2 regions of the Dongia rigui genome follow, and region 1 is predicted to be linked to the other one. Evidence: predicted binding sites of a transcription regulator. Region 1 holds the regulator's gene; the other holds the start of a gene.
What was found. Region 1 encodes PhoB, which activates phosphate uptake and scavenging genes when phosphate is short. Its sites were predicted from a motif close to TNTCATAAAACTGTCA; they were not measured.

Region 2: SMD31_RS00610 (PhoX family protein) is a predicted target of PhoB. The motif match lies at 3,493-3,508, and genes of this name have one in related genera.

Annotation. Positions count from the first base shown of each region.
Region 1 is NZ_JAXCLX010000001.1:1,581,245-1,588,754, forward strand. It holds gene SMD31_RS07395 (CHASE2 domain-containing protein) at 1-2,149, shown strand, start outside; gene phoB (phosphate regulon transcriptional regulator PhoB) at 2,294-3,016, opposite strand; gene phoU (phosphate signaling complex protein PhoU) at 3,036-3,749, opposite strand; gene pstB (phosphate ABC transporter ATP-binding protein PstB) at 3,763-4,539, opposite strand; gene pstA (phosphate ABC transporter permease PstA) at 4,548-5,846, opposite strand; gene pstC (phosphate ABC transporter permease subunit PstC) at 5,839-7,065, opposite strand; partial or broken gene SMD31_RS07425 (substrate-binding domain-containing protein) at 7,240-7,510, opposite strand, start outside.
Region 2 is NZ_JAXCLX010000001.1:136,040-143,549, reverse strand. It holds gene SMD31_RS00625 (lipoprotein-releasing ABC transporter permease subunit) at 1-652, shown strand, start outside; gene SMD31_RS00620 (ABC transporter ATP-binding protein) at 645-1,346, shown strand; gene SMD31_RS00615 (PhoX family protein) at 1,477-3,432, shown strand; gene SMD31_RS00610 (PhoX family protein) at 3,585-5,480, shown strand; gene SMD31_RS00605 (hypothetical protein) at 5,684-6,394, shown strand; gene dnaE (DNA polymerase III subunit alpha) at 6,778-7,510, shown strand, end outside.

The sequences.
Region 1 (7,510 bases):
CAATATCGTGTTCGACAACTATCAGCGCATCACGCCGCGCCCTTATGACCCGACCGTGCCAATCCGCATCGGTGATATCGACGAAAAAAGCCTCAATATCTTTGGCCAATGGCCGTGGTCGCGCTCGCAGATGGCGCGCATCATCGATCGCCTGCGCGAGCTTGGCGCCGCCGTTGTGGCACTCGACATCATCTATGCCGAATCGGATCGCACCGCACCCGCGGCGGTCGCCAAGAACCTGCCGGATGACGGCAGCTTCGACGCAGCCAAGCAGATGCTGCTGAAACTGCCGGATCCCGACCAGGATCTCGCCCAGTCGCTGGCACAGATTCCGACGGTGGTTCCCTTCGCGGCCCTCGGTGCCGATCCGCAACGGCCGCAGATGCTTCCATTGCGCAAAGCGGGTTATGCCTTCGCGGGCGACAATCCGGATCAATTCATCGCGCCCTGGCGGTATTGGGTGTCGTCGCTGCCGGAACTCGAAAAGACCGCCGCCGGCATCGGCTCGGTGAATGCCGACCCGGACCCGGACGGCATCATCCGCCAGGTGTCGCTGTTCCTGAAGCTGCCGGATCCGGGCAACCCGACGCCTTACTATCCGTCGATGGCCGCCGAAACGCTGCGCATCGCGCAAGGGCAGACGACCTATGCCATCAAATCCTCTGGTGCCAGCGGGGTGATATCCTTCGGCGAACACACCGGGATCTCGGTCGTGAAAATCGGCCAGGCCCTGGTGCCGACCACGCCCCAGGGCGCTGTAATTCTCTATGATTCCGGCCATCAGGCCGAGCGTTTCTTTTCGCTGGCCGATCTGATGTCGCCGGATTTCGATCCCAGCATCGTCGCTGGCCGGATCATCTTCATCGGCAGTTCGGTCGAAGGTTTGAAGGATTACAAACCGACACCCAACGACGAGTCGATGACCGGGGTCGAGATCCATGCCCAGATTGCCGAGCAGATTTTCAGCAGCAAATATCTGCAGCGACCAGATTGGGCGGATGGATTGGAATGGGTCACCCTCACCGTTCTTGGTGCCGTTCTCACAATCCTCGCGCAGTTGCGGCGAGCACTTGTTGGCTTCGGCATAGCGGCCTTCGGCATCCTCGGATCCTTTGGCGCATCCTATTACATGTTTCAGTATCAGGGGTTCCTGCTCGACCCGCTCTATCCCGCCGGGGCTGCCTTCCTGATCTTCGTGACCGCGACGCTCATCGGTTATGTCCGCACCGAGCAGGAGAAGGCGCAGGTGCGCGGGGCGTTTTCGCTTTACCTGTCGCCGGTGCTGGTCGACCAGGTCTCAAAGAACCGCGAGCAGTTGAAGCTGGGTGGCGAGAATCGCGATCTCACTGTGATGTTCTGCGATATCCGCGGCTTCACCAAAATGTCGGAAGGCTTGGATCCACAGCAGCTGACTCATGTGATCAACCAGTTCCTCACCCCCATGACCGATATCATCCAGGCCAATGGCGGCACGATCGACAAGTATATCGGCGATTGCATCATGGCGTTCTGGAACGCCCCGCTCGACATTCCGCAGCATGAGCGCAAAGCCGTGCTGGCCGCCTATGGCATGCGCAGCGAACTGGTGCGATTGAACGAGACGCTGGCGGCAGAGGCGGCGGCGACGGGCGCCAAGAAGATCGAGATCAAGATCGGCATCGGCCTCAACACCGGCATCGCCTGCGTCGGCAATATGGGGTCGAAGCAGCGCTTCGGCTATTCGGCGCTGGGCGACACGGTCAACACCGCCTCGCGCCTGGAGAGCCTGTCACCGGCCTATTTCGTCGATCTGGTGCTGGGCGAGGAAACCGCAGCGGCGGCGCCCGATTTCGCCCTGCTGGAGCTGGATCAGGTGCGTGTCAAAGGCAAGAACGTGCCGGTGCGCATCTATACCGGTTTGGGTGATGAAAAGGTGGCGCAGTCCAACAGCTTCGTCGCCTTGAAGAGCCTGCACGACGCGATGCTGGCGGCCTATCGCCACCAGTCCTGGTCATCGGCCAAGGCGTCGCTGGCGCTGGCACGCGAGGCGGCACCAGAATCGCTCGGCCGTTTCTATGACATGTACGAAGCCCGCATCGCCGAATACGCCGCCAATCCGCCACCCGAAGATTGGGACGGCGTCTATGTGGCGATGACGAAGGGTGGGTAAACGAAGGCCTCCTCGCCCCAACCCCTCTCCCCGCCGCCGACGAATGTCGGCCTTTGCCGACGGGCGGGGCGAGGGGCTTAGTGCCACACTCGGTCAGAACTCCCTCGCCCCACGAAGTGGGGAGAGGGTCGGGGTGAGGGGTACTTAATCCTCGATATCGAGGGCGTAACCGGCCGACCGCACCGTGCGGATGAGGTCGGGCAGGCCGTCGACATTGATGGCCTTGCGCAGGCGCCGGATATGGACGTCGACCGTGCGCGGCTCGACATAGATGTCGCGGCCCCAGACATGGTCGAGGAGCTGCTCGCGCGAGAAGACGCGGCCCTGGTTTTCCATCAGGAACTTCAGCAGGCGGAATTCCGTCGGCCCCAGATGCAGATCCTTGTTGTCGCGGCGGACACGGTGGGTCGCGAGATCCATTTCGAGATCGGCGTAGGTGAGGTTCTCGTCACCCGATTGCGGCCGGGCACGGCGCAGGGCCGCCTTGGCGCGGGCCATCAGCTCGGAGGGGCTGAAGGGCTTGGTCACATAATCATCGGCGCCGGTCTCGAGGCCGCGGATCTTGTCGGCTTCCTCGCCCTTAGCCGTCAGCATGATGATGGCGGCGGATTTCAAATCCGGCGTGCGGCGGATCTGGCGGCACACTTCGATGCCCGAGACCAGCGGCAGCATCCAGTCGAGGAGGATGAGGTCGGGCGTTTCTTCCCGCGCCTTCACCAGCGCTTCCTCGCCATTCATTGCCTCCACAACCCGGTAGCCTTCGGCTTCGAGGTTGTATTTGAGCAACGTCAGCAGGGCCGGTTCGTCTTCGACCACCAGCACGACGGGCTTGGCACGCCCGTCAGTTGCTGCGTCACCGCGCGGCATGTCGGCGCGGCGCGTGCGTTCAGCCATGGATCGCAACATTGGTCGTATCTCCCTTGGGTCGGGTCTCGTCGATCGGCTTGCCATGCACCAGGAAATGGACCGTTTCGGCGATGTTCGTGGCGTGGTCGCCGATACGCTCGATGTTCTTGGCAATGAACAGCAGATGGGTCGAGGCGCCGATATTGCGCGGGTCTTCCATCATATAGGTGAGCAGTTCGCGGAAGAGCGAGTTGTACATCTCGTCGATGCTCTCATCCGAGCGCCAGGCCGCGATCAGCCCTTCGGCATCGTCATTGGCATAGGCCGAGAGAACCGCGCTGATGAGCTTGATCGCCAGTTCGCCCATGCGCGGGATCGACCCCGTGGGCTTCAGCGGCGCCTGCTGGTTGAGCTGCAGCGTGCGCTTGGCAATGTTCTTGGCATAATCGCCGATGCGCTCGATATCAGCCGAGATCTTGATGGCGGCGATGACTTCGCGGAGGTCCTTGGCCATCGGCTGGCGCAGCGCCAGGATCTTGAGCGAATCCTGGGCGACCGTCATTTCCAGCGCATCGATGCCCTTGTCGCTTTCAATGACGCGCACCGCCTTGTCGGAATCGCGCCTGGCCAAGGCCTGGATGGCGTCGCCAAGCTGGGCTTCGGCGCGGCCGCCCATGGCGAGGATCTGGTCGCGCAAGCGCCGGAGTTCTTCGTCGAAGCTCTTGACGATGTGGTCGGTGGCTTTCTGGGGCATGCTGCTCTACTCCTCAGCCGAACCGGCCGGTGATATAGCCCTGGGTCCGCTCGTCCTTCGGGCTGGTGAAAATCTGTTCCGTATCGCCCCATTCGATCAGATGACCGAGATGGAAGAAGGCGGTCTTCTGGCTGACGCGGGCAGCCTGCTGCATCGAATGGGTCACGATGACGATGGTGAAGTTTTCCCGGAGTTCGTCAATCAATTCCTCGATCTTGGCCGTAGCGATCGGATCCAAGGCCGAACAGGGTTCGTCCATCAGGATCACTTCGGGGCTGACCGCAATGGCGCGGGCGATGCACAGACGCTGCTGCTGGCCGCCGGAAAGGCCGGTACCCGGCTGATCCAGGCGTTCCTTCACTTCGTTCCACAGACCCGCTTTTTCAAGGCTGGAGCGGACGATTTCGTCGAGCTCGCCCTTGGTGCCGGCCATGCCGTGGATGCGCGGGCCATAGGCGACGTTATCATAGATCGACTTCGGGAAGGGATTGGGCTTCTGGAACACCATGCCGATCCGGGCCCGCAGCATGACGACATCGAGCTTCTGGTCGTAGATGTCCTGGCCATCGAGCGTGATCTCGCCGCCGACCTTGCAGCCGTCGATGACGTCGTTCATGCGGTTGAGGCAGCGCAGGAAGGTCGATTTGCCGCAGCCCGACGGGCCGATGAGGGCGGTCACCATGCGTTCCGGCACGTCGAGATCGACGTCGAACAGGGCCTGCTTCTGACCGTAATGCACGGTCACCTTGCGGCCATGCATTTTCGCGAGTGAGGGAGAGATGGCGTTCATGGCAACTCCTACCAGCGCCGCTCGAAGCGGCGACGAACAAAGATGGCGATGGCGTTCATGGAAATGAGGAAGGCGAGCAGCACCATGATGCCGGCGCTGGTCTTTTCCACAAAGGCGCGTTCCGGGCTGTCGGCCCAGAGATAGATCTGCACCGGCAGCACGGTCGCCGGATCGGTCGGTCCATGCGGCACGTCGACGATGAAGGCGACCATGCCGATCATCAAGAGCGGCGCCGATTCACCCAAGGCGCGGGCGAGACCGATGATGGCACCGGTCATGATGCCCGGGGTGGCGAGCGGCAGGACGTGGTGCGTCACCACCTGGAGGGGCGAGGCACCGATGCCATAGGCGGCCTCGCGGATCGAGGGCGGCACGGCTTTGAGCGCGGCGCGGGTGGCGATGATGATGGTGGGCAAGGTCATCAAAGCCAGAACCATGCCACCCACCAGCGGCGCCGAGCGCGGCAGGCCGAAGACGCCGAGGAGGACCGCGAGACCCAGCAGACCGAAGACGATCGAGGGGACGGCGGCGAGGTTGTTGATGTTGACCTCGATGATCTCGGTCAGGCGGTTCTTCGGGGCGAATTCCTCGAGATAGATGGCGCTCATGACACCCAAAGGCAGAGCGAGGATGACCGTCACCAGCATGGTGAAGATCGAACCCATCAGCGCGCCGAGGATGCCCGCCTGTTCCGGCTCGCGGCTGTCGCCGGCCGAGAGGAAGGTGCTGTTGAAGGTGGTCTTGACCTGGTCGTTGGCCACGAGTTTGTCGAACCAGGCGATCTGGGTGTCAGGCACCACGCGCTCCGCTTCCGGCAGGTCGCGCTTGATATAGCCCTTTTTCAGCATGTCGATGTCGTCGGAGGACACGACCCAGAAGCGCTGGGTCTGCCCGATGATGGCCGGATTGGCCAGCACCGCTTTGCGAATGACGTCGCCGGCGCCGTTGCTGACCAGGGCATAGAGCAGCTTGCGGTCGCCGCGGCTGGTCACTTCCGGGAAGGCGGTCTTCAGCGCTTCCTTCACCAGGCCCTGATAGTCGGCGGCGGCCAGCGTATCGGCATCGGTCTTGCCGTCCGGCGTGATGACGGCCGGGTCCAGCACGACATCGAGCACAATCTCGGTGCGGAAGAAGGCGCTGTAGCCCTTGCCGCAGACAGAGACCAGCAGCACGCCCAACATGGCGATGGCGAGGCCCACTGCAAACATGCCGTAGAAGCGGAAGCGGCGTTCGGCCCCGTAGCGACGCCGGATGCGCGCTTCGCTGAGATCGGGCCGACGGATCACCTGTGTCGATGTATCACTCATATTGCTCTCGATACTTCTTGACGATGCGCAGGGCGACGATGTTGAGGATCAGCGTCACGACGAAGAGGGCAAGGCCCAGGGCGAAAGCCGCGAGTGTCTTCGGGCTGTCGAATTCCTGGTCGCCCACCAGCAGGGTGACGATCTGCACGGTCACGGTGGTGACCGCTTCCAGCGGATTGGCGGTGAGGTTGGCGGTCAGACCCGCCGCCATCACCACGATCATGGTTTCGCCGATGGCGCGGCTGACGGCCAGCAGAACGCCACCCATGATGCCGGGGAGTGCCGCCGGCACCACCACCTGGCGGATTGTTTCGGATTTGGTGGCACCGAGCGCGAAGGAACCGTCGCGCATCGCCTGCGGCACCGCGTTCATCACGTCATCGGAGAGCGACGAGATGAAGGGGATGATCATGACGCCCATGACGAGGCCGGCGGCGAGCGCCGATTCGGACGCCACGTCGAGGCCCACGGCGGCACCGGCACCGCGGATCAGCGGGGCGACGGTCAAGGCCGCGAAGAAGCCGTAGACCACGGTCGGAATGCCGGCGAGGATTTCGATGAGCGGCTTGGCCCAGGCGCGGGTCTTGCGGCTGGCATAATCGGAGAGGTAGATCGCCGACATGAGGCCCACGGGCACCGCGACCGCCATGGCGATGACGGTGATGAGCATGGTGCCGGCAAAGACCGGGATGGCGCCGAAGGCACCCGACTGGCCCACCTGGTCGGCGCGGATCGCCATCTGCGGCGACCATTGCAGGCCAAAGAGGAATTCGAAGGGCGAGATCTGCGCAAAGAAGCGCATGGCTTCGAACACCAGCGACAGGACGATGCCGACGGTGGTGAGGATGGAGAGCAGCGAGCAGACGACCAGCAGCACCATGGTCATCCGTTCGACCGCGTTGCGGGCGCGGAAATTGGCGCTGATATGACGCTGCGCCCAGCCAAGGCCGATGGCGGCAGCGCCAAGCGTGGCCGCGGCAATGGCGGCCCAGATCACGTCATGGCCGGCCTTGGGATCGCCCGGCAAAAAATGGGCGATGACGGCACCGAGCAGCAGTGCCAGGGCGCCGGGCAGGAAGGCGCCGAGGCCCACATAGACGCCGTGATAGCTGGGCAGCGAATGCAGCTCGCGCGTGGCACCGCGGACGCTGGCAAAGGCGCGACGGCGGCCGAGCTGGAAGCCGACCGAGCTCAAGAGCAGCAACAGGCCGGCGGCGATCCAGGGAAGGAGCGCCGAGGTGGCGCCAAGATCGATGCCGGCACCGAGCGAGCTGGCGATCGGCAAAGCGGCGAGGACCGCGGTGGAGACGGCGGCGTGCTCGGCCTCCGGCATCGGCACCATGCCCTTGTCGGTCAGATAGCCCTGGGTGCCGGATGCCTTCTCGCTCATGAATTCGGCGACGAATTCGGCGAGGCCCGGCACAACGTCGCTGTGCTGCTTCTTCACATAGAGATAGAGCTTGCGGGCGACTTCGTAGGAGCCGTTGATGATGTTTTCTTCCGTGGGCGCCACGCCATCCATGGCGCTGCCCTGCAGCATGTCCTGGTTATCGGCGAGGAAGGAATAGCCGAGGATGCCGAAGGCATCCGGATTGCCGGCGAGCTTCTGCACGATGAGATTGTCGTTCTCGCCGGCATCGATATAGGCGCCGTCTTCGCGCAGG
Region 2 (7,510 bases), 1.4 Mb from region 1:
GTATGACAACACGATTGCTTTCGCGAATCTTGAAATGGCGCAGATCTATTTCAAGGTCAAGCAAGGCGCCACGAACATCGAAGTGATGGCCAAGAACATCAATCGCGTGCCCCAAGTGAAAGATCAGGTCGTGAACGCGATCGGACCTGGCTATCACATCGGCGACTGGCAGGAAGCGAACCGCGACTTCTTCACCGCCGTCGAGGTCGAACGCAACGTCATGTTCCTGATCCTGACCCTCATCATCGTCGTCGCCGCCTTCAACATCATCAGCGGGCAGATCATGATGGTGAAGGACAAGGCGCGGAACATCGCCATCATGCGCACCATGGGGGCGACTCAGGGCATGATTCTGCGCATCTTCCTGCTCTCGGGTGCCAGCATCGGCATCGTCGGCACGGTTTTCGGTTGCCTGCTGGGTGTGGCTTTCGCGGCCAATATCGAAACCATCCGTCGCGGGCTAGAAAGCATTACCGGTACGGATCTCTTCAACGAGACGATCTATTTCCTTTCCAAGCTGCCGGCGATCGTCGATCCACTTGAAGTGGCGCTGATCTCCGCCATGTCGCTGGTCCTTACCTTGCTGGCCTCGATCTATCCCGCCTGGCGCGCGGCCCGTCTCGATCCGGTGGAGGCCCTCCGCTATGAGTAAGGGTCACGCCAACAATGGCGATGTCGTCCTGGAGCTGAAAGGCATCCAGCAGAGCTTCGCCCAAGCCGAAGGTCGGCTTGAGGTCATCCGCCGTGCCGATCTTACTTTGCATCGTGGCGAGATGGTGGCCCTTATCGGCCCGTCAGGTTCCGGCAAGTCGACGCTCCTCCACATCACGGGCATGCTGGAAAAGGCCGTGGCCGGCGAGATCGCCATCGCGGGCAAGACCATGACCGCACTGGGCGACGATGCCAAGACGGCGGCACGGCGCCAGACCATGGGCTTCGTCTACCAGCATCACCATCTGCTGCCCGAGTTCTCGGCCCTCGAGAACGTCATCATCCCGCAGATGATCGCCGGGAAGTCGCGCAAAGAAGCTACGCCGCGTGCGGTCGATCTGCTGACGCGGGTGGGACTTGGGAAGCGCCTCGACCATCGCCCGGGCAAGCTTTCGGGCGGCGAGCAGCAGCGCGTCGCCATCGCGCGTGCCCTGGCAAATGACCCGAAAATTCTTCTGGCGGATGAGCCGACGGGCAATCTCGATCACCACACGTCGGAAGAAGTCTTCGGCATGTTGCGCCATCTGGTGCATGATTTTGGCGTCGCGGCGCTCATTGCCACGCACAATCTGGAAATCGCCCAGCGCATGGACCGCATCGTCACGCTGCGTGACGGAGAATTGGTCGCGGCCTAAGACTTTGGTCGTGGCAGGCTTGTCGTCATGGGGTCGTCATATGACCGACCCTATAATGTCATGCGCCGCCTTTATAGCGCCGTAGTCATTTTTGACATCGGATCGCTTTAGAGATCAGGAGGCTCCCGCGATGACTGACAGTCATTACCGCATGCCGGTAACCATCAATAACGAAGACGACAACAACCCTTCCAATCCCAGCGCCGGTCCGGTGATGACGGACCTGATCGTGCAGCGCATGTCGCGCCGCACGGCCTTGAAAGGTCTGTTGGCGAGTGCTGCGGTGAGCGCTATCGGTGTGGGCACCGGCTTCATCGCTCGCCCGGCAAGTGCGGCGATGAGCCTCTCCTTCGGCGAAATTCCCCACGCCCTTGACGAGAATCTCCACATTCCCGCCGGCTATACCGGCAAGGCGATCCTGCGTTGGGGCGATCCGATCGTCGCCGGCGCGCCGGATTTCGATGCCGAGACGCGCGATGCGGCGGCGCAGGCCCAGCAGTTCGGCTACAACAACGACTTCATCCATTTCTGTCCGCTGCCGGAAGGCTCAGCCGCCAGCGATCACGGCCTGCTCGTGGTCAATCACGAATACACCGATACGCATATGATCTTCCCGGGCTTCAAGGACGCCAAGGAAGCGCTGGCCGGTGCCACGGCCGAGATGGCGGCCTACGAACAGGCAGCGCACGGCCTCTCGGTCGTCGAGATCAAGAAAGAGGGCAACAGCTGGGCCATGGTCCCGGGCTCGAAATACAATCGCCGCATCACGCTGGCGACTGAAATGGAAATCGTTGGTCCGGCTGCGGGTCACGATCGCCTCAAGACTTCGGCCGATGCCAGCGGCAAGAAAGTCTTCGGTACGATGAACAACTGCGCCGGCGGCTGGACGCCCTGGGGCACCATTCTGTCGGCGGAAGAGAACATCCACCAGTATTTCGGTGGCGATCCGGCCGGCACCGCGGAAGCGGCCAATGCCAAGCGCATCGGCATCAAGGGCGAGCCGTCCTATGCGTGGGGCAAGTTCGACGCCCGCTTCGACGTCACCAAGGAGCCCAACGAGCCCAACCGCTTCGGCTGGATCATCGAGGTCGATCCTTATAATCCGGACGCAAAGCCGGTGAAGCACACGGCCCTCGGCCGCTTCAAGCACGAAGCCGCCACCACCGTCATCAACAGCGACGGCCGCCTCGTCGTCTATACCGGCGATGATGAGCGTTTCGAATATGTCTACAAATACGTCAGCAACGGCACTTTCGATCCCGGCAAGGGCCGCAGCAATTCCGATCTGCTCAATGACGGCACGCTCCATGTCGCCAAGTTCGATGCCGAAGGCAACGTCACCTGGATGCCGCTGGTGCACGGGCAAGGCGAGCTCACCGAGGCCAATGGTTTCAAAAGCCAAGCTGACGTGCTGATCGAAGCGCGCCGCGCCGGCGATCTGCTGGGCGCTACCAAGATGGATCGTCCCGAGGATATCGAAACCAGCGACAAGACCGGCAAGGTCTATGTCGTTCTCACCAAGAACGACAAGCGCAAGGCCGACGATCTCAACCCCGTGAATGACCGCGCCGAAAACAAATGGGGCCACATCATCGAGATGGTGCCGCCGATGACCGACGGCAAAGCCGATCACGCCGCCACCACCTTCACCTGGAGCGCCTTCATTAAGGCCGGCAATCCGGGCGATGCGGCGGAAGGTGCCGCCTATGGTGGCCAGGTGACCGATGCCGGCTGGTTCGCCAATCCGGACAACGTCGCCTTCGACGCGTCGGGTCGCTTGTGGATCGCCACCGACGGTTTCCCGGATTTCGGTGTCCATGACGGCCTCTGGGTGACCGAAACGGAAGGTGAGAACCGTGCCGTTACGCGCCACTTCCTCGGTTGCCCGCGCGGTGCCGAGCTGTGCGGCCCGGCCTTCACGCCGGATGGAAAGACGCTCTTCGTCTCCATCCAGCATCCGGGCGAGGAGAAGGGCGCCAATTTCGCCAACCCCTCGACTCGCTGGCCGGATTTCAAGGACGGCGTGCCGGCGCGTCCGTCGGTCGTGGCGGTGACCAAGGATGACGGCGGCGAAATCGGCGCCTGATCTCCTGACCGATTGCGTAAAAGAGAAGCCCGGCCGGGCACTTCCGGCCGGGCTTTTTGCTGTCACATATCCTTCATGATTCGGGCGCGTTATCCGTCATTTGCGAGGTCTACGCAGGGCGCCTTCCCACGCAAAAGGATCAGGAGGCACCGATGGCGGATCATCCGCAGAACGCATCGACACCCACTTACGCGCAATTGGTTTCCGCGCGCTTTTCACGCCGCTCCATGCTTCTGGGCGCGGCCGGCGCCGCGGCCGTTTCGGCCATGTCTTTCCGGCTGCCGGGCGCACAAGCGGCGGCCAGCGCCTCGACGCTGACCTTCCCGGAGCTCACCAAGATCTACGACCAGACCCATCACGTCGCCGAAGGCTATGACGCCGACATTCTGGTGCGCTGGGGCGAGGCGATCTTGCCCGGCGGCACCGAGCTTGATGCGGCCGGCCAAAGCGCTGACGCGCAGGCGAAACAGTTCGGCTACAACTGCGATTTCATCGGCTATCTGCCGCTGCCGCTGGGCTCGACCAACAGCGAGCATGGCCTCCTTTGCGTCAACAACGAATATCCCGATCCGCACATCATGTTCCCTGGCCTTACCGAAGACGATGCCGGCAAGATGATGACGCCGGAACAGATCAAGACGGTGCAGCAGGCCTGGGGCCACTCCATCGTCGAGATCAAGAAAGAGAACGGCAAATGGCAGGTGGTGAAGGACAGCAAGTATAACCGCCGCATCACCGGCACGACCGAAATCGCGATCTCCGGCCCCGCCGCCGGCCACAAGCTGCTGCAGACGGCGGCCGATCCGACGGGCACCCGCGTGTTCGGCACCGGCTACAATTGCTCGGGCGGTGTCACCCCCTGGGGCACGATCCTCACCTGCGAGGAAGGCCTTTCGGATACCTTCGGCGGCGATCCCGCCAAGGGCGGCGATCCGAAGCTGCTTGAGCGCTATCTCTATGACGGCACCGACCTCTACGGCTTCTCGCGCATCGACGACCGCTTCATTCTCGAGAAGACGCCCAACGAGCCAAACCGCTTCGACTGGGTGGTCGAGATCGATCCCTACGCCCCGGACGAACTGCCGGTGAAACGCACGGCCTTGGGCCGCATGGGCCACGAGGCCGCGACGTCGATCGTCAACAAGGACGGCCGTGTCGTCGTCTATACCGGTGACGACGATTACTTCGAACATATCTATCGCTTCGTCAGCGCCGGGAAATTCAACCCGGACGACCGCGCCGCCAACAAGAAGCTGCTCGACGAGGGCACGCTGTCGGCAGCGAAGTTCAACGACGATGGCACACTGACCTGGATCCCGCTGATCCACGGGACAAATGGCCTGACGCCCGAAAACGGCTTTGCCGACCAGGCGGAAGTCTTCATCAAGGCGCGCCTTGCCGGCGACCAGGTGGGCGCCACGAAGATGGACCGACCGGAAGACATGGAGCCCAATCCGGTGACCGGCCGCGTCTATGCTGTCATGACCAAGAACAAGAAGCGCAAGGCCGATGAGATCGACGCCGCCAACCCGCGCGCCGAGAATCTCTATGGTCACATCCTCGAAATGCTGCCGCCGGGCGAGGGCAAGGATGCCGACCACGCCGCCGACAGCTACAAATGGGACGTGTTCCTCCTCGCCGGCAATCCCGCCAAGCCGGAGGAGGGGGCGAAATACAATCCCGGCATCAGCCCCAACGGTTGGTTTGCAGCACCCGACAACATCGCCTTCGACCCCAAGGGCCGCATCTGGATCGCCAGCGACGGTGCCACCGATTTCGACATCGCCGACGGCCTCTATGGTGCCGACACGCTGGGTGACGGCCGCGCCTTGCCGCGCTTCTTCTTCGCCTGCCCGACGGGTGCGGAAATGTGCGGCCCGGCCTTCACGCCGGATGGAAAGACGCTCTTCGTCTCGGTCCAGCATCCGGCGGAGGATTCGGAGAACACCGACAAGCTGACCACGCGCTGGCCCGATTTCGGTGACAGCCTGCCGCGTCCCAGCGTCGTTGCCATCACCAAGCAGGATGGCGGCGAAATCGGCGGCTGATCGGTTTATCGCCTGCTGAACGACCTGACGCCCGGCGGCATCCACCGCCGGGCGTCATTCTTTTGTCATCTCGTTGCAAGAGGCCAGCAATCAGAATCGGCCAGTATCCCTCCCAGAGAGGGTGCCTAGCCCCGGCAAGAGATCTCTGTTGGAGATGTCTTGCCGGGGCCAGGGCATCGCAGGACCCAAAGTGAGGTGCCGCCATGACCGTCCATTCCAGCATCGTCGGTATCGACAGCAAATCGGCCTCTCCTGCCATCGGTCTTTCGCCTGACCTTGCCGAAATCGTTGCCTTGCGCCGCGACCGTTGGCTTGACGGCCCGGACGGAGATGCGCAAATCGGCGTCGATCTTCAGCGCAATTGGACCGAACGCGATACCGACCTCGCCTGGGAGCGCCTGGCGCGCCAGCGCCTGGGCATCGGTACCGCCCTGGTCGACGTCGCCAATGGCCTCGCTTATGCCGTCGATGTCGGCAGCGAGATTTTCCTCTACCGCGTTCTGTCATCGCGCGCCTTGGATCGGCAGCTGAGCTTGGCCGTCTTGATCGAGAGTGGCGAGGTTGCCGCCGCGCGTTTCGTCGCCAATGGCATTCTCGAATGGATCCCCATCGCCGCCGCCCGTGACGTGATCCATGTGCGTGAGACGGCGCTGCGCCTGGGCGCCACGCCTTTACGCCGCATCTTCGCACTCTCGCCGCTCAATACCGTGGGTGGCCTGCGCATGATTTCGGCTGGTGGCGCCGAGCCGCTGACCCTCGATCTGACGCCGCCCAATATCGGCCAGCATCGCTATCCGCAGGCCCGTCGTTTCGCCTGGACCGAGCAGGACGCACCGATGAGCTATGGCTTTGGCGCGCCCGCCGCCGAACAGATGCCGACGGGTCTCGCAGCACTCTTTTCGCAACCCTGGTAAATCCGCGCTTTAGTTCTAAGTCCTCTTTGCCCTTTCCCGTCCCGGCTCACTTTGCCCGGGTCAAGCCGAGATCGTCCCCCGAACGATGGATCTCGGCCTCACTAGAGCCCTCCGTCCTGTCCACGGAGGGCTTTTTCTTTTTCCGTTTGGCGTTGAATGTTCCGAGAGAGCAGTGCGCTTAGCCCCCCCCAACCCCTCCCCCTGAAGGGAGAGGGGCTCATCGCCGGGCTCGCACCGATACCTCGCTCTAAAACCCTCTCCCTTCAGGGGGAGGGTAGGGTGGGGGGCGCAAGTGACAGGTTTCCGCGGACTTGCGATCCTTCCATCGCCCGCCAAATCCCACTAGACTCCGCCATCCCCGCGACTCACAGCCTGATATCCCCATGGCGCATGCCGATTTTGTCCATTTGCGTGTTCATTCCGCCTATTCCCTCTCGGAAGGGGCGATCAAGAACAAGCAACTGGTCGATCTGTGCAAACGCAATTCGATGCCGGCCGTGGCCGTCACCGATACCGGCAATCTCTTCGGCGCCATGGAGTTTTCCGGCCTCGCCAAGGATGCCGGCGTGCAGCCGATCATCGGCTGCCAGCTGGGTCTGGCGCGTGAACGCGACCCGCATCAGATGCAGATCCCGGCACCGGATCAGATCGTCTTGCTGGTGCAGAACGACGCCGGCTATGCCAACCTTACCAAGCTCTCCAGCGACGCCTATCTGCTGGGCGAACCCGGCACTCCGCCGCAGGTCTCGTTGGAGGCGCTCAAAGACCACCACGAGGGGCTGATCGCGCTGACCGGCGGGCCAAAGGGGCTCGTCGGCCGTCTGCTGCTGGAAGGCCAGGACGCCGCCGCCGAAGCCGCGCTGAAGCGCCTCGCCGAGATTTTCCCGGGGCGCCTCTATATCGAACTCATGCGCCACGGTGTGGAGGAGGAGACGCGCATCGAGGAAAGCCTGATCAATCTTGCCTACGCCCTCGACCTGCCGCTGGTCGCCACCAACGACGTCTATTTCAGTGACGAGGGCATGTACCTCGCCCATGACGCGCTGCTCTGCATCGCTGGCGGCACCTATGTCGCCGAAGGCAACCGCCGCAAGGTGACGCGCGAGCATCGGTTCA